DNA from 3 places in the Pseudarthrobacter sp. Hb11 genome. Region 1 is predicted to be linked to each of the others. Evidence: predicted binding sites of a transcription regulator. Region 1 holds the regulator's gene; each other region holds the start of a gene.
What was found. Region 1 encodes HrcA, which represses chaperone genes, less so after heat shock. Its sites were predicted from a motif close to TTNGCACTCGNNNNNNNCGAGTGCNAA; they were not measured.
Positions count from the first base shown of each region.

Region 1 (7,853 bases):
GCCGACGGCGAGCAGGTGGCCGATCTGGTGAAGGTGGACATCATGCTCCAGGGCGAGCAGGTGGATGCCTTCTCCGCCATCACACACCGCGACAAGGCTTACTCCTACGGGGTCATGATGACCACCAAGCTGCGCGAGCTCATTCCACGCCAGCAGTTCGAGGTGCCCATCCAGGCCGCCATTGGCTCCAGGATCATCGCACGTGAAAGCATCCGCGCCATCCGCAAGGACGTCCTGGCCAAGTGCTACGGCGGCGACATCTCCCGTAAGCGCAAGTTGCTGGAGAAGCAGAAGGAAGGCAAGAAGCGCATGAAGATGGTGGGCCGCGTCGAGGTCCCCCAGGAAGCCTTCATCGCCGCCCTCACCACCGACGAGTCCAAGGACAAGGCCAAGAAGTAGTGAACAACGCGTCCGGCAACACCGGAGGCCCGTGCAATGCCTAGCACTCTTCCCCTCGGCGACCCGGCGCCGTCGGACGGTCTGCTGCCTGCCCAGGCAGTGGACGGTTCGGTGGACCGGGCGTTCGGCCTGTATGTGCACATTCCGTTCTGCGCGGTGCGCTGCGGCTACTGCGACTTCAACACCTACACCGCCACGGAGCTCGGAGGCGGCGCCTCCCAGGACGCGTATGCCGGCACGGCTGCCGCGGAGGTATCGATGGCGGCCCGAGTGCTGGCCGAATCCGGCCTTCCCGCCCGGAAGCTGAGCACAGTGTTCTTCGGCGGCGGCACACCCACCCTGCTTCCCGCGGAAGATCTCGCACTGATCCTCCGGAGGGCCATCGAGCAATGGGGAATTAACGACGGCGCCGAGGTCACCACGGAGGCCAACCCCGATTCCGTAACGCCGGAATCCCTCGCCATCCTCAAGGACGCCGGCTTCACCCGGGTCTCCTTTGGCATGCAGTCCGCCGTCCCGCACGTCCTCAAGGTGCTTGACCGTACCCACACGCCCAGCCGGGTCCCGCAAGTGGTTCAATGGGCACGCGAGGCCGGCCTCGCAGTCAGCCTGGACCTGATCTACGGAACACCGGGGGAATCCCTCACCGACTGGCGGTGCTCGCTGGAGACCGCCCTGTCCTACGAGCCTGACCACATCAGCGCGTACGCTCTGATCGTGGAGGACGGCACGAAGCTCGCTGCCCAGATCCGCCGTGGTGAAGTCCCCGGAATCGACGACGACGACCACGCCGACAAGTATGAGCTTGCCGACCAGCTGATCACCGAAGCAGGCCTCGGCTGGTACGAGGTCAGCAACTGGTCCCGCACCCCGGAGCAGGCGTGCCGCCACAACCTTGCCTACTGGCGCGGCGATGACTGGTGGGGGATCGGCCCGGGCGCGCATTCGCACGTGGGGGGAGTCCGCTGGTGGAACGTCAAACACCCCACGGCCTATGCCGGCCGCCTGGCGCAGGGAATGTCGCCCGCTGCCGGGAGGGAAACGCTGGATCCGGAAACCCGGAACGTGGAGCGGGTAATGCTCGAGGCGCGCCTGCAGTCCGGCCTGGAGGTTTCTGCCCTTGGCTCCGAAGGCCGCCACCAGGTCGCAAGCCTGATCGCGGACGGACTGGTGGAACCGCACGCAGCTTTCCGGGGGCGGCTCGTCCTCACCCTCAAAGGCAGGCTCCTGGCGGATGCTGTTGTCCGCCGCGTACTTCCCGCTTAAATTTACGGGGAGCCGCCGAGGGTTGTGGTGGTCCTGGTGGAGCTGTCCCAGAGGCGCGCCTCGATGCATTGCCCTTCTGTCCGCCCGTCCAGGGCATCCATAGCGGGGCCGAGCAGCTTACCGGGGATCCGGCGGGCGAGGGTGACGTGCGGCGTCCAGGCGTCCGGCAGGGTGTTTTCATAGGCGCCGACGCACCGCTGATGCAACTGCGCGTGCAGTTCGAGCAAACCCGCCGCCGGCACAACCAGCCGGGCCAGCACGTACTTGCCGGGACCGGCCGGGAAGACCACCAGGCCGGAAAACCTGATGTCGAGTGGCAGTCCATTCCACAGATCCTGCACGGACCCGACGTCCAGCACGGTGCCGGCGGCCAGCGTAATGTGCGGCCTGTTGCTCGGTGAGGTGTGCGCGGCGAGGCTCGGCAGGCCGGCTTCCGCGAGCCGTGCCCAATCCATCCTGATTGACAAATCGGTGGATTCCCCGAAGGTCAACTCGACGCTGCGCATACACCCATCATGCCGGACGCTGGCGTCATGTTCTTCCGGAAGGCCCGGAGCCTCCCTGCGCTACTTGATCCAGCGCAGGTTGTACGGGTAACGGTGCGGCTGGCCCTTGTTGACGTGGATGCCGGCGGCCACCGAGAAGCAGGTCAGGCCGATCCAGATCAGTGTGGCGATGACGGCAAAGACGTTGCCGATCACCGGCACGAAGACCAGGATGTTGGCGACCACTGCCGCGATGGTGGGCGGCAGGCTGAAGTTCAGCGCTTCCTTTGACTCCTGCGCCGTAAAAGGGCCGCGGTCACGGAAGATCAGGTAGATCAGCAGCGAAGGAACGCAACCCAAAATGCCGCCGAAGTGGGCCAGCGTAGCCCACTGCCGGTCTTCGCTGGCCGTCAGGGGCAGCGCATTCGCCGGAACGCCGTGGTACTCCGAACCGCCCCGGCCGCCCTGGCTGTCCCTGTGATCACGTGCGTTTTCTGCCACAGTCTGTTCCTTCTGAAGTGCAATGGTGCTGACTAGGAGTGCCATGTCTGCTGCGGGGTCCTGCGATCGCAGACACCGCTGTACCAAGAATACTGGGTGCAGCGGTATTAGCTGACCTCACCCACCGGCGGGAGCGCTAATCAGGCCCGCCCGCTGTTTAGGGGACAGTGAGGAAATCGATGACTTCTTCCACCCTGCCCAGCAGGGACGCTTCCAGGTCGGCGTAACTGCGGACGGCTCCCAGCAGCTTCTGCCACCCCAGGCCGATATCCTCTTTCGTCTCGTGCGGCCAGCCAAAGGCGGCGAGGACGCCGGTCTTCCAGTCCTGGCCGCGCGGCACTACAGGCCACTTCTCGATGCCAAGGACAGCCGGGCGGATGGCCTGCCACACGTCAACGTAGGGGTGTCCGACGATCAGCACATTCCCCGCAGCGCCGGGAGAGGCCATCACCGATCCGGCGATGCGGGACTCCTTTGAGTCGGGCACCAGGTGGTCCACAAGCACTCCCAGGCGCCTGCCCGGCCCCGGCCTGAAATCGGCCACGGCAGCAGCGAGGTCATCAATGCCGTGGAGCGGCTCGACGACGATGCCCTCCACCCGGAGGTCATCGCCCCACACCTTCTCGACAAGTTCGGCGTCGTGCTTTCCCTCCACCCAGATGCGGCTCGCCTTGGCAACCTGTGCTCGCTGCCCTGCCACACGGACAGAACCCGACGCCGTCCTGCCGCCTGCGGTGCCCGGACCCGCCGGCGACCGCGGCGCCGGGGGCATCAGGCGGATTGCCTGGCCTTCAAGGAGGAACCCGAAGCCCAGCCGGAAGGACCTGGACTTGCCGCGGCGGTCCTCCAGTGCCACCACGTGCATTCCTCCCGACTTCTCCACCCGGGTTACCGCGCCAACCCACCCGGACTGGACGTCTTCCAGCACCATGCCACGCTCCACGGGCACCTCGGGCAGTTGCGCCCTGGCAGGTGCGGACAGGTCCTGGGCTCCCCAGTTCTGGTAATGCATGGAATCACTCCGCCTCGTGCTGGATCCTGGCCCGGAATTTCGCCCGGAGCGGTACCAATGCTAACAACGGGACGAGTCATAATAGACTGTTAGCACTTAGGCATGTCGAGTGCTAACCCCTGTAGACACACGGTGCGGGCGGAACGGCTGCCCTGAACCCTTGATGGAGGTGGAGTGTGAGCGAGCCGCGCAAGCTGGAAGTACTGCGGGCGATCGTGGAGGACTACGTCCACTCCCGCGAGCCGGTGGGGTCCAAGGCCCTGGTGGAGCGTCACCATCTCGGCGTTTCCAGCGCCACCATTCGCAATGACATGGCCGCGCTTGAGGACGAAGGACTGATTACCGCCCCGCACACCAGCGCGGGCCGCATCCCCACGGACAAAGGCTACCGGCTCTTCGTCGACCAGATTTCCGCGGTGAAGCCGCTGTCCCAGGCGGAGCGGCGGGCCATCCAGTCACTGCTGGAAGGCGCAGATGACCTCGACGACGTCCTGGAACGCACCGTCCGGCTGTTGTCCCAACTGACAAACCAGGTGGCCGTCGTCCAGTATCCGCACGTTAATCGAGCACTGGTCCGTCACATCGAATTCGTTCTCCTTGCCCCCCGGAAGGTGTTGGTGGTGCTGATTGCCAACAGCGGCAAGGTTGAACAGCGGGTCATCGACGTCGGGCAGGACCTGGCTGACGATGCTATTGCCGCGCTGCGCGGCCAATTCCTTGGATCCCTGGCCGGCACTCCCTTGGCCCAGCTTGGGCAGTCACTGCCCGCAGTGGTGTCCGGCGTCGCCCCCGGACAGCGGCAGGCAGCCCAGGCGCTGGCGCACGGGCTGGAGGGCCTGGCCCACAGCAGCCGTGAAGACCGGATGGTGATGGCCGGCACGGCCAACCTGGCCCGTTCCAACGTTGACTTTCCGCTAAGCATCGGGCCGGTGCTGGAAGCGCTCGAGGAGCAGGTGGTGATGCTTCGCCTGCTAAGCGAGATGGCACAGGACCACCGCGGAGTGGCCGTGAGCATCGGCCGCGAAAACCCATACGACGGCCTGGCGGAGGCATCCGTCGTCGCAACGGGCTATGGCCCGGACAGCGTCGCCAAGATTGGCGTGCTGGGTCCCACCAGAATGGACTACCCCACCACCATGGCGGCAGTCAGGGCTGTGGCCCGTTACCTGTCACGGATTCTGGGACCCTGACCACAGTTCAGCGCCCCAGGGCGCACAGCAGTGTATGCAGTTCGACTGCAGGCAGAACAACAAGGAAGAGATACTAACTTTGAGCAGCCACTACGAAGTCCTTGGAGTCGCACCGGATGCCACCGGGGAAGAGATCAAGAAGGCCTACCGAAAGCTGGCCCGGACCCTTCACCCGGACGTCAATCCCGGTGAGGATGTTGCGGACCGCTTCAAGGCAGTGACCCATGCTTATGAAGTCCTCTCGGATCCCCAGAAGCGGCGGGTCTATGACACCACCGGAAACGAAAACGGCACGGACAACGGATTCGGCGGGGGAGCGTACGCCGGGCAGGGCTTCGCCTTCCAGGACATCTTCGACACCTTCTTCGGCGCCGGTGGCACTACCGGTCCCGCGTCGAGGGTGCGGCGCGGGCAGGATGCGCTCATCAGCGTCCGGATCGAGCTCCGCGACGCCGTGTTTGGAGTCAACAAGAAGCTCGAAGTGGACACGGCGGTGGTCTGCCCCACCTGTGAGGGCTCATGCTGCCAGCCCGGAACCCACCCCGAGCGCTGCGATATCTGCGGCGGCAGCGGCCAGGTCCAGAGGGCCGTGCGTTCAATCCTTGGCCAGGTCATGACTGCCGCTCCGTGCGGCACCTGCGAAGGTTTTGGAACCGTTATCAAAGACCCGTGCAACGAGTGCAGCGGACAAGGCCGCATCCGCAGCCGCCGTTCACTGACCATTAAGGTTCCTGCCGGCGTCGCCACCGGGACACGCATCCAGCTCTCGGGCCAGGGGGAAGCAGGTCCCGCCGGCGGCCCCGCCGGCGATCTCTACGTGGAGATCCGCGTCAACAACGACGCAACCTACGTCCGGGAAGGTGACGACCTGCACGCCACCCTCAACATCCCCATGACCGCAGCCGCCCTGGGCACCGACGTGACCCTCGAAACCTTCGACGGGGCCCAGGAGATCGACGTGAAGGCCGGCACGCAGTCCGGAGAGATCATCACCCTGCGCGGCCTCGGCGTCACCCACCTGCGCGGGTACGGCCGCGGTGACTTGAAGGTCCATCTCCAGGTCGAGACGCCCGCCAGGCTTGATGCGGCGCAGGAAGACCTGCTGCGCCAACTCGCCAAACTCCGCGGCGAGCAGATCACGGAGGGAAAGCTTGCTGCCGGCGGCGGCATGTTTGCCAAGCTCCGGGACCGGCTCGGTAACCTGTAGCGGTGAGCAACCCGGTCTTTTTCACCGCGCCCGGGTCTTTGGACGGGATGGTGCCGGACGGCGTCTTTGTCCTGGAGGGACCCGAGGCGCGGCACGCGGTCACGGTTAAGCGGCTCGCTCCGGGCGAGACGGTGGACATCGTTGACGGCGCCGGTACGCGGATGAGCGGCAAGGTTGCAGCCGCTTCCTCCTCCGGACTGGAAGTGGAATGCGCGTCCGTGATTGTTGAGGAGCGGCCACGCACCAGGCTCGTGCTGGTCCAGGCCCTGGCCAAGGGTGACCGGGACGAGCTTGCCATCGAGACGGCCACCGAACTGGGGATCGACGCCGTTATTCCCTGGCAGTCCGAACGTTCCATCGTGCGCTGGAAGGGTGACCGGGCAGCCAAGGCACACGCGAAGTGGCAGTCCGTTGTCACCGCCGCCGCCAAGCAGGCACGCCGTGCCTGGATTCCCGAGGTGCGGGCCGCCGTCGACACCGCCGGCCTCGCCGCCACCGTCGAGACGGCAGCCTTGGCCGTTGTCCTGCACGAGGACGCCGTACGCCCCTTGCGCGCGGTCTTGGAAACATGGCTGGAAACGGGCGCTGCTGAAGCTGTGCGGGAAGTATTCCTGATCGTAGGACCCGAGGGCGGCATCAGCCAGCGTGAAGTTACCCGGCTGTGCGGCCAGGGTGCCGTGACGGCCCTCCTGGGGCACCATGTGCTGCGCTCATCAACGGCCGGTCCTGCCGCCGTCGTTCTTGCCAGCGACGTTCTGGGCCGCTGGGCTGCGCCGGTACTTTGAGTTGCAGTATCAGCGGGGGCTAGCGGACCCTGAAACTCCGGGTGTCTTCGTTGCCGTCCTCCGGGCCTTCCGGATTTGAGGTCTGGGCCACCCGGAGCTCGAAGTCACCCTCGGGCAGGGTAAGGGCGAGGGTGAACACCCCCGCCTGGGCCGGATCCGCGGCTGCCGTAGTTTCGCCGGTCAGGAAGGGTGCCTTGTTCCCGTCTATCTCGGACCGCAGGATCTGCCAGCGGAGCTTGCCTCCCGGCACGGTGCTTCGCCCGGTGATCTTGACACTGCCGTCGCCCACTTCCACGTTTTCCTGCGGGTCGATAATCCAGACGGGAGCCACCAGTCCCGAGGTGCGGGCCATGAGGGAACCCAGCTGTACATGGTTGAAGGCGACATAGTCGGTGTGTCCGTCCACGAGGATCCGGACCCGGATCTGCTGTCCGGAGTCGATCAGCCCCGAGCTCGCGGCCGCCGCGGTGGCTGTATACACCAATTGCTGGATGGCCCGGGCGGCCATATCGGCGTCGAGGTTACTGTTGAACGCATCTTCCGAGACGTCCACCGTGATGACGTCCTTGCCGGAAATCGAGGTGGCCAGCTGGCTGGGGTTCTGCCATGGCGTAAAGAAGTCGGGATCCAGCGGCTTTTCGGACATCATGGCGCGCAGGGCTCGCGTCACGGGATTCTCCTGCTCGGGAACGTCCCGGAACTCCCGGTAAAGGAAGACATTGCTGTCGCTGCCGCCGATCCAGTAGACGGGCGCCTTATTGGAGGACTGGGTGGTTTCCAGAGGAGCGCTCGTGGAGGGGGCGCCGGATGTGCTTCCCGGGCCGGCGGGGCTGGCAGACAGTATGCCGGTGGGGGCCGGGCCCGGTTCGGCGATGCAGCCCGCAAGGGCAGGGATTACCACCAGGAGACCGGCAAGAACCGCCGAACGGGCGCCGTTGAAGGCTCCTCGGGCGCGGCGGGGCGCTGCGGTTTCCGGCAACTTGATTGCCCTGTCCTTTCCTGGTCGGT
Region 1 is NZ_JBWZCM010000001.1:211,574-219,426, forward strand. It holds gene lepA (translation elongation factor 4) at 1-399, shown strand, start outside; gene hemW (radical SAM family heme chaperone HemW) at 436-1,665, shown strand; gene AC50X7_RS01025 (2'-5' RNA ligase family protein) at 1,668-2,171, opposite strand; gene AC50X7_RS01030 (DUF4870 domain-containing protein) at 2,232-2,651, opposite strand; gene AC50X7_RS01035 (DUF3097 domain-containing protein) at 2,809-3,663, opposite strand; gene hrcA (heat-inducible transcriptional repressor HrcA) at 3,840-4,853, shown strand; gene dnaJ (molecular chaperone DnaJ) at 4,933-6,060, shown strand; gene AC50X7_RS01050 (16S rRNA (uracil(1498)-N(3))-methyltransferase) at 6,063-6,845, shown strand; gene AC50X7_RS01055 (GerMN domain-containing protein) at 6,865-7,824, opposite strand.

Region 2 (7,853 bases), on a different contig from region 1:
CCGGTGACCAGCTGCCTCAGCAGCCGCAGCAGGATATAGAGCATGCCCAGCATGGGAAGGGCCACGGCCACGATGGCCAGGACGCGCACGGCGGCCCCGGCAATATCCCCGGCGGAAAGGCTGTCGGCGAGCAGTCCCTGCTGTCTAACGGCGCTGCTCCATGCCGTGGCCAGCAGCCGCGGCAGGGCAAGCACCATCATGGCCAGGCTGAACAGCAGCAATGGCACGGTGACCAGCACCCACACCGTCACCACTGCGCGTGCCCAGGGTTTGAGGACCTTGTTCTCCGGCTTTCCCCACCGCCAGGGAAGCAGGCCCAGCAGGACGGGCTTGATGCGCTGGAAGAGGTCGGGAACGCCGGTGGCATCGGCCAGGATGTGGTACCCGTCGAACCTGACAAGGGGGAGCAGCTGCCGGACCATCTGCAGGATCTGCGTGACCACCACCAGCAGCAGCGCATCAAAGCCGGTGGCCCACCAGAACGCCATGATGGCCACCGCAACGATCGCGTTGAAGTACAGGCCGCCGAAGTCTGTCCGGAGCCGGCCGCCGCGGCCAAGCCGGTACGAGTCGGTGACGTCCGTGAAGAACGCCGGCCAGATCAGGTACAGTCCTGCGCCCATGGCACCGGGCGTGGCTCCGCCTTTGCGCGCCGCGGCGGCATGGCCGAACTCGTGGAAACCGGCGGAGATGATGGTGATGGCAAAGATCAGCAGGAGCAGGACAGGGTTCTCGAACGCCTCATGCGTAGCCGAGCCCAGTCCCTTCACCATGAGCACCCACCAGCACGCGGCCAGGAACGCCGCGGTCACTGCCAGCACGATCAGCGGGTTGAACAACACCGCGAAGGGCGCGGTGATTTTGCGGGTTCGCTCCGGATCCGTCACGGTGTAGCGGAAGCGCATGCCCAGCAGCGGGTCCGCCTTCCGAACCTCCGGCTGGGACCCGTCCGCGAGCCGGAGCAGGCCCAACGGCAGGAGCTGAGAGTTGATCAACGTGCGCACGTTCTCCGCGCTGACGAGCCTTCCGGAACCCGCGCTGGCATGCTGCGCGATCTCCTCCAGGCTCCGCTGCCCGTCCACTGCCTCCAGCACCAGGTAGAGCAGTGGCGTCAGCTGGAGGGTCTGGCCGTCCGCACGGCGGACCAGTGAAGGCGCCTCGCGGTAGCCGGACCCCTCCGCCCTGCCGATGAGTTGGACGCCGTCGGCCCGCGCGGGAACCTGCGGTGGGCGTTCGGCAACGGGGGCAGCGGACGACGGCGGGCCGGCCTGGGGGCGCGGCCCGCCGCTGGCGTGGGTCATCTGTGCTTACTGCTCGAGGTCGGACTGCTGGTCGGCAGAGGCGTTGGCTTCGCCCTCGATGTTCTGGGTGATGATGGCGTCCTGCTCGGCCACGGCATAGGCCTGGCTGTCGATGGAGCCGATGTTCGCGGCCACAGCGGCGTCTATCGGTGCAGCGACGTTCGCGTTGGCCGCCACCGCGCCGTTGATCGGGGCGGCGATGTCCGCGTCGGCGGCGAGGTCCACGTTGACGTTGAGCAGGTCCCCGTCTAGAGCGGCGGCGGGGTCTGTTGGCAGCGCGCCGACGTCGGGCAAGGAGCCGACGTCGGGCAAGGCGCCGCCGAGGCCTTCCTCGGGCACGATTCCGTCCGTGGATGTTCCGTCGGGGAGGAGGCCGCCGGCGTCGGCCGTGGTGCCGGCGGCGTCCGCTTCGGTGCCGGTGGGAGTGGTGCCGCCGTTGTCAACGGTGTCGTTGCCCTGGTTGATGGTGCTGTCCTGGGTGGATTCGGCGTTGGCATCGGCCACAATGCCCTGCTCGATTATGACGCCCTGGTCCGCCAGTGCCTGCGCGTCCGAGCCGTAGGAGAGGATGTTGGCGGAGGCTGCGGCGTCAATCGGCGCGGCCACGTTGGCGTTGGCCGCAACGGCGAGGTCGATGGGTGCTGCCGCGTCAATGCCCAGGTCCAAATCCGCATTCAGGTCCAAGACAGAGGCAACTTCCTTGTCAGGCAAAGCCGTTGCCTGCTCCGCAATCAGTTCGTCGTCGGTCAGGGGACGCATTTCCTGTTCCATGCTCACGCAAACCTCCAGTGTGGCGCGGGTTGTCTACCCCCAGTGGGCAGCCCGACGCCAACTAATAGTAAGCATGATTATGTTTTTTTGAAATCAGTATTGAGGCTGTTCAGGCCCCGCGGCGGGTTTGCTGGACGTTGCGATGCCGTCCCCACCGGCACTCGGATCGGCTTGGATGATCGTGAGGATCTGTGCCTTGTAGGCTTCATCCTCGCCCAAACCAGTGCGAACTCCGCCGTCGCTGTGCTGCCGGGAAACCCTGATCACGTCAACCTCAACTTCCGGCGCGGGTTGATCTGCCCCCCAGCGGACAGCACAACGTCAGATGTGAGTACGCATGGCTGGCTTGTTTGGATACGGGCGCCGCGTGGCCCGCCCATCGATTGCTCCGTAACTGCCGTTTTACGGGCTCAAAACGGCAGTTACGGAGCAAAGGATGTTCAAGTTGCTACTTCAGGCCGGCGCCGGGGAGCAATTCAATGGCCCCGAGGGAATCGGCGATGAAGGCGTAGTCCCACGCCCTTTCGCGCCACTGGACGTAGCGGCCGGACGCGCCGCCGTGGCCGCCGTCCATCTCGATCTTCATCACCACCGGCTCGGATCCCGTGGTCCTGTTCCGCAGCTCCTGCACCCATTTTGCCGGCTCCACGTACAGCACGCGGGTGTCGTTGAAGGACGTCACCGCGGCGATCTTCGGGTACGACGCCGGGCGGACATTTTCGTAGGGCGAGTACGACTTCATGTAGGCGTAGACCTCAGGGTCCGTGATGGGGTTGCCCCATTCCTCCCATTCAAGGGCGGACAGCGGCAGTTCCGGGTCCAGGATGGTGGTGAGGGCATCCACGAAGGGCACCTGAGCCACAATCGCGGCGTACTTTTCCGGGGCCATGTTGGCAACGGCACCCATCAGCAGTCCGCCGGCCGAGCCGCCCAGTGCTGCAATCCTCGCGGGATCCACCCAGCCCGAGTCTGCCAGCCAGTCCGTGGCATCCACGAAGTCGGTGAAGGTGTTCTTCTTGGTGAGCTTCTTGCCGTTTTCGTACCAGTGCCGGCCCAGTTCACCGCCGCCGCGGATATGGGCGATCACAAACACCACGCCGCGGTCCAGCAGGGACAGCCGGGCAATGCCGAAGCCGGGGTCCATGCTCAGCTCATAGGAGCCGTACCCGTACACCAGGCCCGCCGCCGTCGAATCCTGCTTGACCGCCTTGTGGCGCAGCACGGAGAGCGGGATCCGGGTGCCGTCGCCGGCCTCGGCCCATTCGCGGGTGGCCACGTAGTCGTTGCCGTCGTAGCCGCCCAAAACCGGGCTTTCCTTCCGGAGCAGCAGTTCACCGGCTGGCTGCCCGGGAGTGGGCAGCACAAAGTCATAAACACGGGACGGCGTGAAGTAGGACGTGTAACCGAGCCGGATCACCGGAGCCTCGTAGTCCGAGCCGCCCACTCCCGCGGTGTAGAGCTCCTCGTCGAACGCGGGCTCCACGGGCGCCTCCTGCGCCGCAGTGCCCAGGCCTTCCAGTCCGATGACCTGGACACGCTCGATGGTGTCCTTCCGGATGGATACGACGAGGTGCGTGGAGGTGACGCCTGCGCCGTTGACGCGGACGTCGTCGGAATGTTCGACGACGGTGTCCCAGCGCTGCTCGGCGAGCGGCTTGCGGAGCTCGGCCCAGTCAGTCAGGGAGACCATCGAGTTGATGGCGCCGCGGTTATGCGTGAGCAGGATGCGTTCGGTCTTGACACCGTCGGGGCCGGGCAGCAGGAACGGTTCGGCCTCATAAAGTACCCGCTCATCCCGGGAAATGACGGTGGTGAGCTCCTGGGCGGGATCGTCGAACCGCAGCAGGCGGGTCTCGCTGTACTCCGAGCAGCCGATCCCCAGCACGAGGTAGCGCCGGTCAGCGGAGAGCTCGAACCCCAGCCACATGGCGACGTCGTCCTCCTGGTAGATCACCACGTCCTCGTTGACGGACGTGCCCAGAGAGTGGGCCTTGACCTGGTAGGGGCGCCAGGACTCATCCACCACTGTGTAGAAAATTCGCGTGCCGTCCGGGGAGAAGGAGACGCCGTAGAAGACGTTTTCGATGACGTCCGGCAACAGTTCGCCGGTCCGGAGGTCCTTGATGCGCAGGGTAAAGCGTTCATCACCGGCGTTGTCCACTGCGTACGCGTAGAGGTTGCCATCCACCGTTACGGCGGTGCCGCCAACCGAGAAAAACGGCTTCCCTTCGGCCTCGACGTTGCCGTCCAGCAGGATTTCCTCGCCCGGAATTTCGATGCCGGGTTCAACGGCCGGGGGAGTCCAGTCCGCGACGGGGTTGTTGGTGTGTTGGGCGCGGACCCGGCACTGGATGCCGTACTCCTTGCCTTCCACGGAGCGGCTGAAGTACCACCAGCCGTCCTTCCGGTGGGGGACGGACAAGTCCGTCTCCTGGGTGCGGCCCTTGATCTCCTGGAAGATCGCCTCGCGCAGCGGTTCCTGGTGCGCGGTGACCGCTTCCTGGTAGGCGTTCTCGGCTTTGAGGTGCTCCACTACCTCGTCGGATTCCTTGTTCCGCAGCCACTCGTAGTTGTCCACGAACGTGTCCCCGTGGTGGATGCGCTCGGAGGGGATCTTCTTGGCAACCGGGGGAGCGGGGGTGGAAGTCGCGGTTTTGGCGGAATCCTGCAGCGGAGTCTGGGTCATGGGTTCAAATATATCCACCCGCCCTGGCAATGGACCGGGCGTTCGCTACCGGACGAGAACCGGACGCATTGGGGGAGGCGGGGTGCCCTAGTAGGGTCCGGGCGGCAGGCGTATCCTGTTCACGCTAAGGCACATCCGCCCAGCGTGAGAGGGGAAGTTTATGACCATCCCGCCAGTGCACGAGCCCGAGCCGTTCCCGCCGGAGCCAGGCCCAACCCCTGATCCCGGCCACCCTGGTCCGCCGTCGCCCAACCCGTTCCCGGTGCCGGAGCCTCCCAGCCCATTGCCCGTGCCCGATCCGGGCCCTGCGCCGCTTCGTCCCGACCCAACCCGAAGCTAGGACAGCAGTAACGCACTGAAGGGCCCTTGCGCACGGCGAGGGCCCCTTTTGCCTGCCCTCGGCGGTCAAAAACGGGAGAAAAATTCTCCCCAAAAAACGCTTGCAGATCTACCCGGCCAGTGCTAAAAAATCTATATCAGCCAATACAGATCGGCTGGTACCAAAACAGTGTTGGACCGTCTCTCACGAGGAGGGAAGCCATGTTGATGCGAACCGATCCGTTCCGTGAGCTGGACAGGCTGGCCCAGCAGGTCCTCGGCACGGCAGCGCGTCCGGCAGCGATGCCAATGGACGCCTGGCGTGAAGGCCAGGACTTTGTAGTCGCCTTTGATCTGCCCGGTGTTTCAGTGGACTCAGTGGATCTCGATGTTGAACGGAATGTCCTGACGGTGCGGGCAGAACGCCCGGAACCTGCAGGTAAGGACACCGAACTGATCGCCTCGGAGCGGCCGCGCGGCGTGTTCAGCCGCCAGCTGATCCTCGGGGACACCCTGGACACCGACAACGTGAAGGCGTCCTACGACGCCGGTGTCCTGACCCTGCGGATTCCTGTCGCTGAAAAGGCAAAGCCGCGTAAGATTGAGGTTGAGACGAAGGGGGCAAAGCACGAGATTTCTGCTTAGTCCCCAGCAGGATCGGGATGTCGGGTAATGATTGTTGACTGCCTTTTGGGGCGGATAGCCATTCTGAGCACGCCACAGCGCTGAAAGCGCATTGGCAGGGTAGGCCTGCACTTCCCGATACGGTGGCCCCCGGCTTCGGCCGGGGGCCATCCCCTGCCCGGGCTTCGAAGGCCCGGGGCAGGATTAGGTGTTCAGCTCCAGCATCAGGGCGGGCAGTTCGTCGGCCAGTTCGCGGGCGAGGAACCCGAGGGGGCCCAACCTGCTGGCAAGCCGGTCTGCCGCTGCCGCATGGAGGTGGGTGCCCCAGCATGCGGCCTGCGCGCTGGTGGTTCCCCGGGCGCGAAGGCCCGCGATTGCCCCGGCTAGGACGTCCCCGCTGCCAGAGGTTCCCAGCCCGCCGTAGCCGGTGGTCATTTTCCAGAGCTCCGATTCCTCCGGCCCGTCCCCGCCGGAGGGCCGCGCGATGAAGCCTTGGCAGCTCACCACAGCCTGGTACTTGTCGGCGATCTCGGCGATGTCCGCCGTCAGATCATCCACCTCCCGCTCCAGCAGGACAGCTGCCTCCTTGGGGTTCGGCGTCAGGATCAGCCGCCCCTTCCACGGCTCCAGTTGGTCCGCCACCTTTACCAGGCCGCCCAGGGCATAGGCATCAAGTACGACGGCGGGACCACCGTTTGCTTTCCCGTCGCCAGAGTCTGAATCACTGGAGCGGGGTTCCCGCTCCAGCAGTGCCCGCAGCAGCTTTTCCGCGAGGTCCGGGTCATCCAGCCCGGGGCCAACGAGGATGGCATCGGCGCGCTCGAGGTATGAGGAAATCCGGTCCAGGCCCTCACCCGTCACCGACCCTTCGGCGGTTTCCGGCAGCCCCATGGCCCCGCATTCCGGGAGTGCCACGCCAAGATGCATGGCCACCGATTCCGCCACGGCGAGGGTGAGCTTCCCGGCGCCGGCCCGCAGCGCAGCCGTACCGGCCAGCAGTACCGCACCGGGTGTGGCCCGCGCACCGCCGATCACCAGCACCGAGCCGCGTGAGTACTTGTCCGCGCCGGGTGCCGGCAGCGGCCAGTCGCGCAGCAGCGACGGCGTCACAAGGGTAGGTGAAGCGGCTTCAGTTGCGCTGGCGACGGAATCACTTTGGGTGGACACTGGCGTCTCCCGCGTGTTCGGTGACTGTTACACCCTGCTCCGTGAGGTGGTCCGCCACGTTGAAGCTTTCCAGGGTCCACGGCCCTTCGCCGGAGGGCCGGACGTAACGGGTGAGGGAGGCATTGAGGACCGACGTGCTCGCCGCAAGGTCCAGGAGCTCCTGTTCATTCATGCCCTCCAGCACGTAGCGGAACAGCAGGATCACGGCGTCGTGGCAGACCAGCATGACCCGGTGCCCCGTGCCGAGGTTGTTGAGTTCGTCCAGGACGGACCGCAGCCGCAGTGCCACGTCGGCCCACGATTCGCCGCCCGGCGGCCGGTAGTACATCTTGCCCAGCCATTCGCGGCGTTCGGCCTCTTCCGGGAATCGGTTTTCAACACCGCGGCGCGTCAGCCTGTCCAGGATGCCGAGCTCGCGGTCCCGCAGGCGTTCATCGGTCCGCACCGTCACGGGCCAGCCCGCGGCCTCAACGGCGATCTCGGCGGTCTGGCGCGCACGGGCGTACGGCGAGGAAACCACCGCATCCGGCCGGAGGTCCTCGGCGATCCGTGCCAGTGCGGCACCCAAAGCCTTTGCTTGGTCCTGCCCGGTCCCGGACAAGTTCACGTCCGCATCCCGGGCGGGTACCTCGATGACCTCAGCCCCCGCCAGCCGCGCATCCGTGGCCGCCACGTTGCCTTCGCTCTCGCCGTGGCGGATAAGGATCAGCTCCACCGCCCCGGCGTCCTGGACAGCCTCTGTCAGTCCGTCCTCTTTCACAAAGAATCACCCCGTCTGTGTGCCTTGCCGAATGCAGGAACATTACCAGCGGCGTACCCATGGCTCAGGGAATGTAAACGAAAAAAGCAAACGGGCGACGGCGGGCCCGCCCGGGAGCGCTGCAAGCGGCAGCGCTCCGGGAGTCTCCCGACACCCGACTTCCACCGCGACGCGCATATTCCCGGTCGCGCCCGCATAACCGGAGCGCCAGGGAATATCCGCGTCG
Region 2 is NZ_JBWZCM010000006.1:156,764-164,616, forward strand. It holds gene AC50X7_RS11370 (zinc metalloprotease) at 1-1,301, opposite strand, end outside; gene AC50X7_RS11375 (peptidoglycan-binding protein) at 1,308-2,072, opposite strand; gene AC50X7_RS11380 (S9 family peptidase) at 2,521-4,758, opposite strand; gene AC50X7_RS11385 (Hsp20/alpha crystallin family protein) at 5,299-5,721, shown strand; gene AC50X7_RS11390 (NAD(P)H-hydrate dehydratase) at 5,905-6,867, opposite strand; gene AC50X7_RS11395 (histidine phosphatase family protein) at 6,851-7,627, opposite strand.
Region 2: a site for HrcA is predicted at 5,198-5,224, ahead of AC50X7_RS11385 (Hsp20/alpha crystallin family protein). Genes of this name have one in related genera too.

Region 3 (7,853 bases), on a different contig from region 1:
GTGGCCCTTGACCCACTCGAACCTGTACTTCCGCCCGGCGAGTTCCCGGTCCAACTCCTTGAGCAGATCGACGTTCAGCACCGGCTTGCCGTCCGCCTTCCGCCAGCCTTTGCGCTTCCATCCTGGCATCCACTTGGTGATGGAGTTGATGACATACTGGCTGTCGCAGAGGATGTGGAGGTCCTCGTGGCGAAGGTGCGCGGTGGCCCGCAGCAGATCCAGGACAGCCATCAGTTCACCCTGGTTGTTGGTGCCGTGGGGCCATCCGCCGGCGCGCCAGCAATCGTCATTCACGTACCAGGCCCAGCCGGCCGGGCCCGGGTTTCCCAAAGCCGAACCATCGGCCGCTGCAGTAATCGTCACCGGTCCATCCTGCCAGAAGCCAACGACAATGCAGGATTGCGGGTGCAGAGACACAGCACCCGGGCAGGACCGCAACACCGTGCACGGCACCAACACCCCCATGCCCTCCTGATCCAATGAACTCAGAAGCGTTACGAGAGGAAACAGGAAAGCGTTTACCTAAACCTCTTGACGTAGGCGTCGGAGCCCCGGCACAATCGGAGGTCATAACGAGAAAACGCTTTCTGACTCCTATCCGTCGGCTACCATGCCAGCCGGAAGCACCAAGGAGGCGGACTCATCAGAAAAAGGAAGGCACATCAATGTCGATTCCAACCGTTAGCCGGAGGCGATTCCAGTTTGGCGCTGCAGCCATTGCCCTCTCCCTCCTCGCAACCGGATGTGGCACGTCCAGCAGTTCCAACAGCAACGAGGAAGTGACCCTGCGCTTTGCTTGGTGGGGCAACGAGTACCTCAATGCCCAGACTGAAAAGGTCATCGACGCCTTCGAAGCAGAGCATCCAAACATCAAGATCGAATCGGAACCCGGTGAGTGGGCCAGCTACTGGGACAAGCTGGCCACTAAGACAGCGGCCAATGACGCCCCTGACATCATCCAGATGGATCAGAAGTACATCGCCGAATACGGCGGACGCGGCGCCCTGCTGGACCTGTCCAAGCAGGAGGGTATCGACACGTCGAAACTGGACAAGGAAGGGCTGGCTTCAGGCCAGTATGACGGCGCCCAGTACGGGCTGAGCACCGGCCAGAACGCCTACGTCATCATGGCCAACACGAAGGTTTTTGAGGCGGCCAAGGTGCCCCTCCCGGATGACACCAAATGGACCTGGGACGAGTTTATGGAGACGGCGGCTAAAATCAGCGCCGCAGGAGACGGAAAAAACTACGGCGCCGCCTACGGCAGCAACGAGGCGGACCTGATCATCTGGCTACGCCAGCACGGTGAGAACCTCTACTCCAAGGACGGCAAGCTGGACTTCGATACCGCAACCGCCGCCTCCTTCTGGGAACGCCTGAAGGAGCAGCGCGATTCGAAGGCAAGTCCCCCGGCAACCGTGGCCACCGAGGACGCCGGGGCAGGTCTCGAAGAGAGCCTCTTTGGCACCAACAGGGTGGGCATGGCGTGGTGGTGGACGAACCAGCTCGGTTCCCTCGAGGCCACTACCGGCAGCAGTATTAAGATGCTCCGTGCTCCCAGCGGCGAGGGTTCCGCGGCCAAGAACGGCATGTACTACAAGCCCACCATGTTCTGGTCCGCTTCGTCACGGTCCAAGCACCCTGAAGCCGCCGCCACCTTCATCAACTACCTGGCCAACAGCCCTGAAGCCGGAGCCATCCTGATGACGGACCGCGGCGTGCCCACCAATGCGGAGATTGTTGAGAGCATCACGCCCTCGCTGAAGCCCGCGGATACCACTGTGGTCAGCTTCCTGAAGGACATTGCCCCGGACGTGAAGGAAGCACCGCCCGTTCCCCCGGTAGGCGCCGGCAGCGTGCAGAACGTGATCAAGCGCTACACCGATGAGGTCCTCTACGACCGTCTCACGCCGCAGGCAGCCGCCGAAACATTCAAAAAGGAAGTTGAAGGAATGGTGGCCGGCGCCAGGTAACAGCCCCGCGACTGCCGGACCAGGCAAGTATGCGGCACAAAAAATGCGGCCCCCTCTCGCGAGGGGGCCGCATTTATGTGTATTTGCGGGACAGGCCCGGCAGTGGCAGCCTAGAAGCCGCCCATGCCGCCCATGTCGTCGCCGCCGCCAACCGGAGCAGCGTTCTTCTCCGGCTTGTCGGCCACAACAGCCTCGGTGGTGAGGAAGAGACCGGCAATGGAGGCCGCGTTCTGCAGGGCAGAGCGGGTTACCTTGACGGGGTCGTTCACACCGGCGGCCAGCAAGTCGACGTATTCGCCTGTTGCGGCGTTCAGGCCGTGGCCGGCGGGCAGGCCGCGGACCTTGTCCACCACAACGCCCGGCTCCATGCCGGCGTTGAAGGCGATCTGCTTCAGCGGAGCGTCGATGGCAACGCGGACGATGTTGGCACCGGTTGCTTCGTCGCCGGAGAGCTGAAGGTTGGCGAATGCCTTGGCGCCGGCCTGGATGAGGGCCACGCCGCCACCGGCGACGATGCCTTCTTCAACAGCAGCCTTGGCGTTGCGCACTGCGTCTTCGATGCGGTGCTTGCGCTCCTTGAGCTCAACCTCGGTGGCGGCGCCGGCCTTGATGACTGCAACGCCGCCGGCCAGCTTGGCCAGGCGTTCCTGCAGCTTCTCGCGGTCGTAGTCTGAATCGGAGTTCTCGATCTCGGCGCGGATCTGGGACACGCGGCCGGCGATCTGGTCGGCGTCGCCGGCACCTTCGACGATGGTGGTCTCGTCCTTGGTGACAACAACCTTGCGTGCCTTGCCCAGGAGTTCCAGGCCTGCTGTTTCCAGCTTGAGGCCAACTTCCTCGGCGATGACCTGGCCGCCGGTGAGGACGGCGATGTCGGCAAGCTGCGCCTTGCGGCGGTCGCCGAAGCCCGGAGCCTTGACGGCAACGGACTTGAAAGTGCCGCGGATCTTGTTGACGATCAGGGTGGCCAGGGCCTCGCCCTCGATGTCCTCGGCGATGATCAGCAGCGGCTTGTTGGACTGCATGACCTTTTCGAGGACAGCAACCAGTTCCTTGACGTTGGAGATCTTGGAGTTGACGATCAGGATGTACGGATCCTCGAGGACCGTTTCCTGGCGCTCCGTGTCGGTGACGAAGTAGGCGGAAATGTAGCCCTTGTCGAAGCGCATGCCTTCGGTGAGCTCAAGTTCCAGGCCGAAGGTGTTGGACTCCTCGACCGTGATGACGCCTTCCTTGCCCACCTTGTCGAGGGCTTCGGCGATGAGGGCACCGATTTCGTCGTCACCGGCCGAGATCGAGGCCGTGGCGGCGATCTCTTCCTTGGTTTCGATTTCCTTGGCGGAGTTCAGCAGCTCGGCCGTAACGGCCTCAACAGCCTTTTCGATGCCGCGCTTGAGGGACAGCGGGTCGGCGCCGGCAGCAACGTTGCGCAGGCCTTCCTTGACCAGAGCCTGTGCCAGCACGGTAGCCGTGGTGGTGCCGTCGCCTGCGACGTCATCGGTCTTTTTGGCAACTTCCTTGACCAGCTCGGCGCCGATCTTCTCGTAGGGATCGTCCAGCTCGATCTCCTTGGCGATGGAAACACCATCGTTGGTGATCGTGGGGGCGCCCCACTTCTTTTCGAGGACGACGTTGCGTCCACGCGGGCCGAGGGTGACCTTAACGGCGTCGGCGAGGGTGTTCAGGCCCCGCTCAAGGCCGCGGCGTGCCTCTTCATCAAATGCAATGATCTTGGCCATAACGGCAGTAGTCCTTTCGGGACAGTCGTTAAGAATGAACCTTCGCTGCAGTGCCCGCGACGGACGATCCTTCACCGTTGGCCTCTGTATGCCTTCGGCTGCGGATCTCACTCCAGTGAGGTGTTTCTCGCTCCTCGACCGGTGCAAGGCGCCGCCGGCCGGAACCAGCTTTGCTTAGCAGTCGGTGCGTCAGAGTGCTAACTCAATAATTAGCACTCCCCACGTGAGAGTGCAAGCGAAAGGACGCGAAAAACAGTGCCGCGGGCAGCCGCGGCGAGGTTCAGCCGGAAGCCCGTCCCGCCGTCTCGAGGCCGCTCAGGGCGGGGTCGTTGTCGGCCCCGTAAGTGAAGATGCTGAACGCGGCCGTGGTGATGTCGCCGTTGGCGTCAAAGGCGATCGGCCCTGACTCGCCGTCGTAATTGGCATCCGGCCCGGACTTCAGGCGTTCCAGGCAGTCCTTATAGGAAGGGCACGGCCCGCCCTGCCCTTCCCCTGCCGGCCCCTCTGCTGATCCTCCCGAAACAGCTATCAGATTGGCGGCAATAGATCGGCCGGCGTCATTCTGGGCCCTCGCAGCAGCCAAGGCAGCAACGGTCACTGCGTCATAGGCTTCGGCTGCGAAAGACACGTCCTTCAGGGCCGGGTCCACCGCCAGGAGCCTTGCCTGGAAGCCGGCTTTGGGAAGCTGCCCGGGAACCACGGCGCGGGCGCCCTCCAGGTACCGCCCTGCCAGACCTGACCCGTAGCGGCCGAAGGCGCCGTCACTGAGGATGATCTGCTTCCCGTCAACACCCAAGTTGGCCAGTTCCGCCAGGGCGCCCTGCGCACCGTCACGGGCTATGACAATAACGGCGCCTGCCTCAGCCTTCCCGGCAGCATCGGCTGCGCTGCCCGCGTCGCCCGGCTTGAAGCCGGCAGTTGCCAGCACTTCCATTCCCGCCTGTTCGGCAGAGGCGGCAACGGCGTCCGAAAGGGCCTTGCCGTAGGAACCCTCCTGGTACAGCACTGCGACCGACGTGGCACCGGCGTCCTTGGCCAACTTCACCAGGACGGGACCCTGCGCGACGTCGGACGCTGCGGTCCTGAAGTAATAGCCGCCGCTGGTGATGCTGCTGAGCCCGGCGGCAGTGTTGGCTGGCGAGATGAGCGGAGTGCGGGCACGGGAGAGGACGTCAATTGCCGCTGCGGCACGGCTTGAATCGGTGGGGCCGATGACAACGTCCGCCTTCGCGGCGACGAGCGCCTCGGCCTGTTCCGCCGCACCCTGTCCCGTACCGGCTGGAAGGAGTTCCACCGGCTTGCCCTTGTGGCCGCCTGCAGCATTGATTTCCTGCACTGCGAGCCTGGCGGCGGCAAGTTGCGGGGCATTGAGGAAGCCGTTTTGGCCGGCGTTGTCCAGGATCAGTCCCACGCGCAGGGTGCCGTCACCGGAAGCCTCTGCGGCTTCCACCCGGGCATTGCCGGTGGCCCCGGAACAGGCTGTCAATACCAGGGCAGAACACAGGGCAGCCGTGGAAAGCGCCCGGCGGAGGTTTGCAGGGCGGAGGTTCAGATCAGTCACTCTGCCGGCCGGACGCTTTCAGCTTGCGGGCCCTTCTCGCCTTCGCCCACTTCGAGCTCCACCCGCTGGCCCTCGTCCAGGGCCCGGTAACCATCACCCTGAATGGCGGACCAATGGACAAAGATGTCATCGCCGGAGCCGTCAACGGTAATAAAGCCGTAGCCTTTTTCAGCGTTGAACCATTTGACGGTTCCCTGTGCCATGCTGACCACTCTTTCCGTTATGTCCGCACACCGCTGTGCGCCGACAGGCTCCAACCGCACCTAAAATCACTCTAGCCAATGCCCGGCCAGGGGTAGCCGGCTGCCGCGTGACCGCCCGCAAAAGTTATCCAGGCGTAACCGCTAAGCCTCACGCGGCTCCTGGAGGCTTACTGGTAGCCGGGCCCCAGCACCACAACCAGCGGCACCTGGAATTCTGTGCTTTCCACCACCGCGGGAATGCCGAGAAGCGCCGCCAAGGCCTGGGCGCCGGGCAGTTGGTCGGCCCCCTGGTAGAAGACGACGGACGCCTGCTGCGGGGAACCGGCCCAGTTGCCCACCTGGCCGAGCGTCCAGCCGTCGGCCTGGACCGTTCCACCCACCCGGCCGGCAAGTCCTGCCGTCCCTGCGGCGTTGTAAATGGCAACGCTTTGTGTCTTGTCGATGACCGCGGGAGCGGAGGTTGGCTCGTCCGGTTCCGGTTCGGCGACCGCGCTGGCTTCGGGCTCGGTGAACGGGGATGGCGTTGCCACCGCAGAAGGTTCCGGAGAGGCCTTGGGGGTGGCCGAAGGAGTGGAACCGGTGCCGGCCAGCGGGGAAGCCGCCTGGCTTACTGATGCCTGGTCCGGGGTGCTGACGCTAAGCTTGGGAAGGATCAGGAAGGACACCAGTCCAATCGCCAGGGCGGCAATGCCCACTGCGAGAATGGGCCAGAGCCGCACCCGTGACGGGGCGGAAGCCGTGCGGTGGACTCCTTGTCGCGAAGCAGTTTCCGGGACCTTGTCGAATTCATCGCGGGCGTATTTGGGCATGGAGATATCCTTGTTGATTGCTGCTGGCGGCTCAGCTCGAGCGTCTTAGGCGTCGGACCCCAGGCGCCGTGCGGTACGTGCACGGTGACGCGACGTACGTAGTCTACGCAATCGCTTGACCAGCATGGGATCGTGGGCAAGCGCATCCTCGGTGTCAATCAAGGCGTTGAGCAGCTGGTAGTAGTGTGTGGCGGAAAGGTCGAAAAGCTCCCGGATGGCCTGCTCCTTGGCGCCGGCGTACTTCCACCACTGCCGCTCCAGGGCAAGCATCTGCTGGTCACGCTCGCTCAACGGCGAGTCACGAAGCTTGAAGTCGGCCAGGAGGGAGTGCCGGGATTCCGGCTCCGGCAGGTGCTCCCGAGCTGGTTCCGCCACGGCGAACTCCTTAGCTGGTTACGTAAAATGTCTGACCCCCATGCTACGGACGAATAACAGCGTTGTCATTTGCGCCGGTGACAACATGCCCGGGCCCCGCTTCCGGATGCCCTGCAAGAATGGGACGGTGTTTGCATCAGATGCCTTGTTCGAACTTGAGCAGGAACCAGCGCGCGGAACCGGTTTCGCCGAGCTGGCGCAGCTCCCGCTGGAGGAGCTCATGGCGCCCGACTGGGCCGCCGCCCTGGCGGGCGTGGAAACGGAGCTTCGGGAGGTGCTTACCTTCCTCGCGGACGAAGTGGCGGCCGGACACCAGGTGCTGCCGGCGCCGTCGAACGTCCTGCGGGCCTTCCGGCAGCCCCTCGCCACGGTAAAGGTCCTGATCGTGGGCCAGGATCCCTATCCGACGCCGGGACATGCGGTGGGGTTGTCCTTCTCCGTGGATCCCCGCACACGGCCCATCCCCCGGAGCCTGGCGAACATCTACAGGGAGCTGGAAGCGGACCTCGGGCTGCCGGCGCGGGTCCACGGCGACCTGTCCGCCTGGGCTGACCAGGGCGTGCTGCTCCTGAACCGCGTCATGACAGTGCGCGCGGGATCGGCCGGCTCGCACCGCGGCAAGGGCTGGGAGAAGATCACGACGGCGGCAGTCACGGCGGTCGCCCACCGGCGGAACCACGACGGGTCCAAAATGCCTCTGGTTGCGGTGCTGTGGGGAAAGGACGCCGAAAGTGTCCGGCCCCTCCTGGAAGGAGCTCCTGCGGTGGCGAGTGCCCACCCCAGTCCGCTGTCCGCATCCCGCGGCTTTTTTGGGTCCCGGCCTTTCAGCCGCGTCAATGAACTCCTGAGCGGGCAGGGTGCCCTTGGCGTAACCTGGGAGCTCCCCCCGGCGCCCTAGCTTAGGCTTGCCTTATGAGCACCCTTCCCGCCGCTACCAGCGCCAACAAGAAAAGCCGTCCGCAGATCAACCTCGCCGTTGTACGCAGGGAAGAGCTTTCCCCGCACATGGTGCGGATCGTCGCCGGCGGGGACGGCTTCGCGGACTTCGTCAACAACGATTTTGTGGACCGGTACGTCAAGATCGTTTTTCCGCAGCCGGGGGTGGAGTATCCCTCTCCCCTGGATCTGTGGAGCATCCGTGAGACCATGCCGAGGGAACAATGGCCGTTCACCCGCACGTACACCATCCGCTG
Region 3 is NZ_JBWZCM010000014.1:32,956-40,808, reverse strand. It holds gene AC50X7_RS16260 (RNase H family protein) at 1-363, opposite strand, end outside; gene AC50X7_RS16255 (ABC transporter substrate-binding protein) at 666-1,973, shown strand; gene groL (chaperonin GroEL) at 2,084-3,712, opposite strand; gene AC50X7_RS16245 (ABC transporter substrate-binding protein) at 3,993-5,273, opposite strand; gene AC50X7_RS16240 (cold-shock protein) at 5,270-5,476, opposite strand; gene AC50X7_RS16235 (LytR C-terminal domain-containing protein) at 5,644-6,285, opposite strand; gene AC50X7_RS16230 (DUF3263 domain-containing protein) at 6,331-6,660, opposite strand; gene AC50X7_RS16225 (uracil-DNA glycosylase) at 6,788-7,558, shown strand; gene AC50X7_RS16220 (siderophore-interacting protein) at 7,573-7,853, shown strand, end outside.
Region 3: a site for HrcA is predicted at 3,887-3,913, ahead of groL (chaperonin GroEL). Genes of this name have one in related genera too.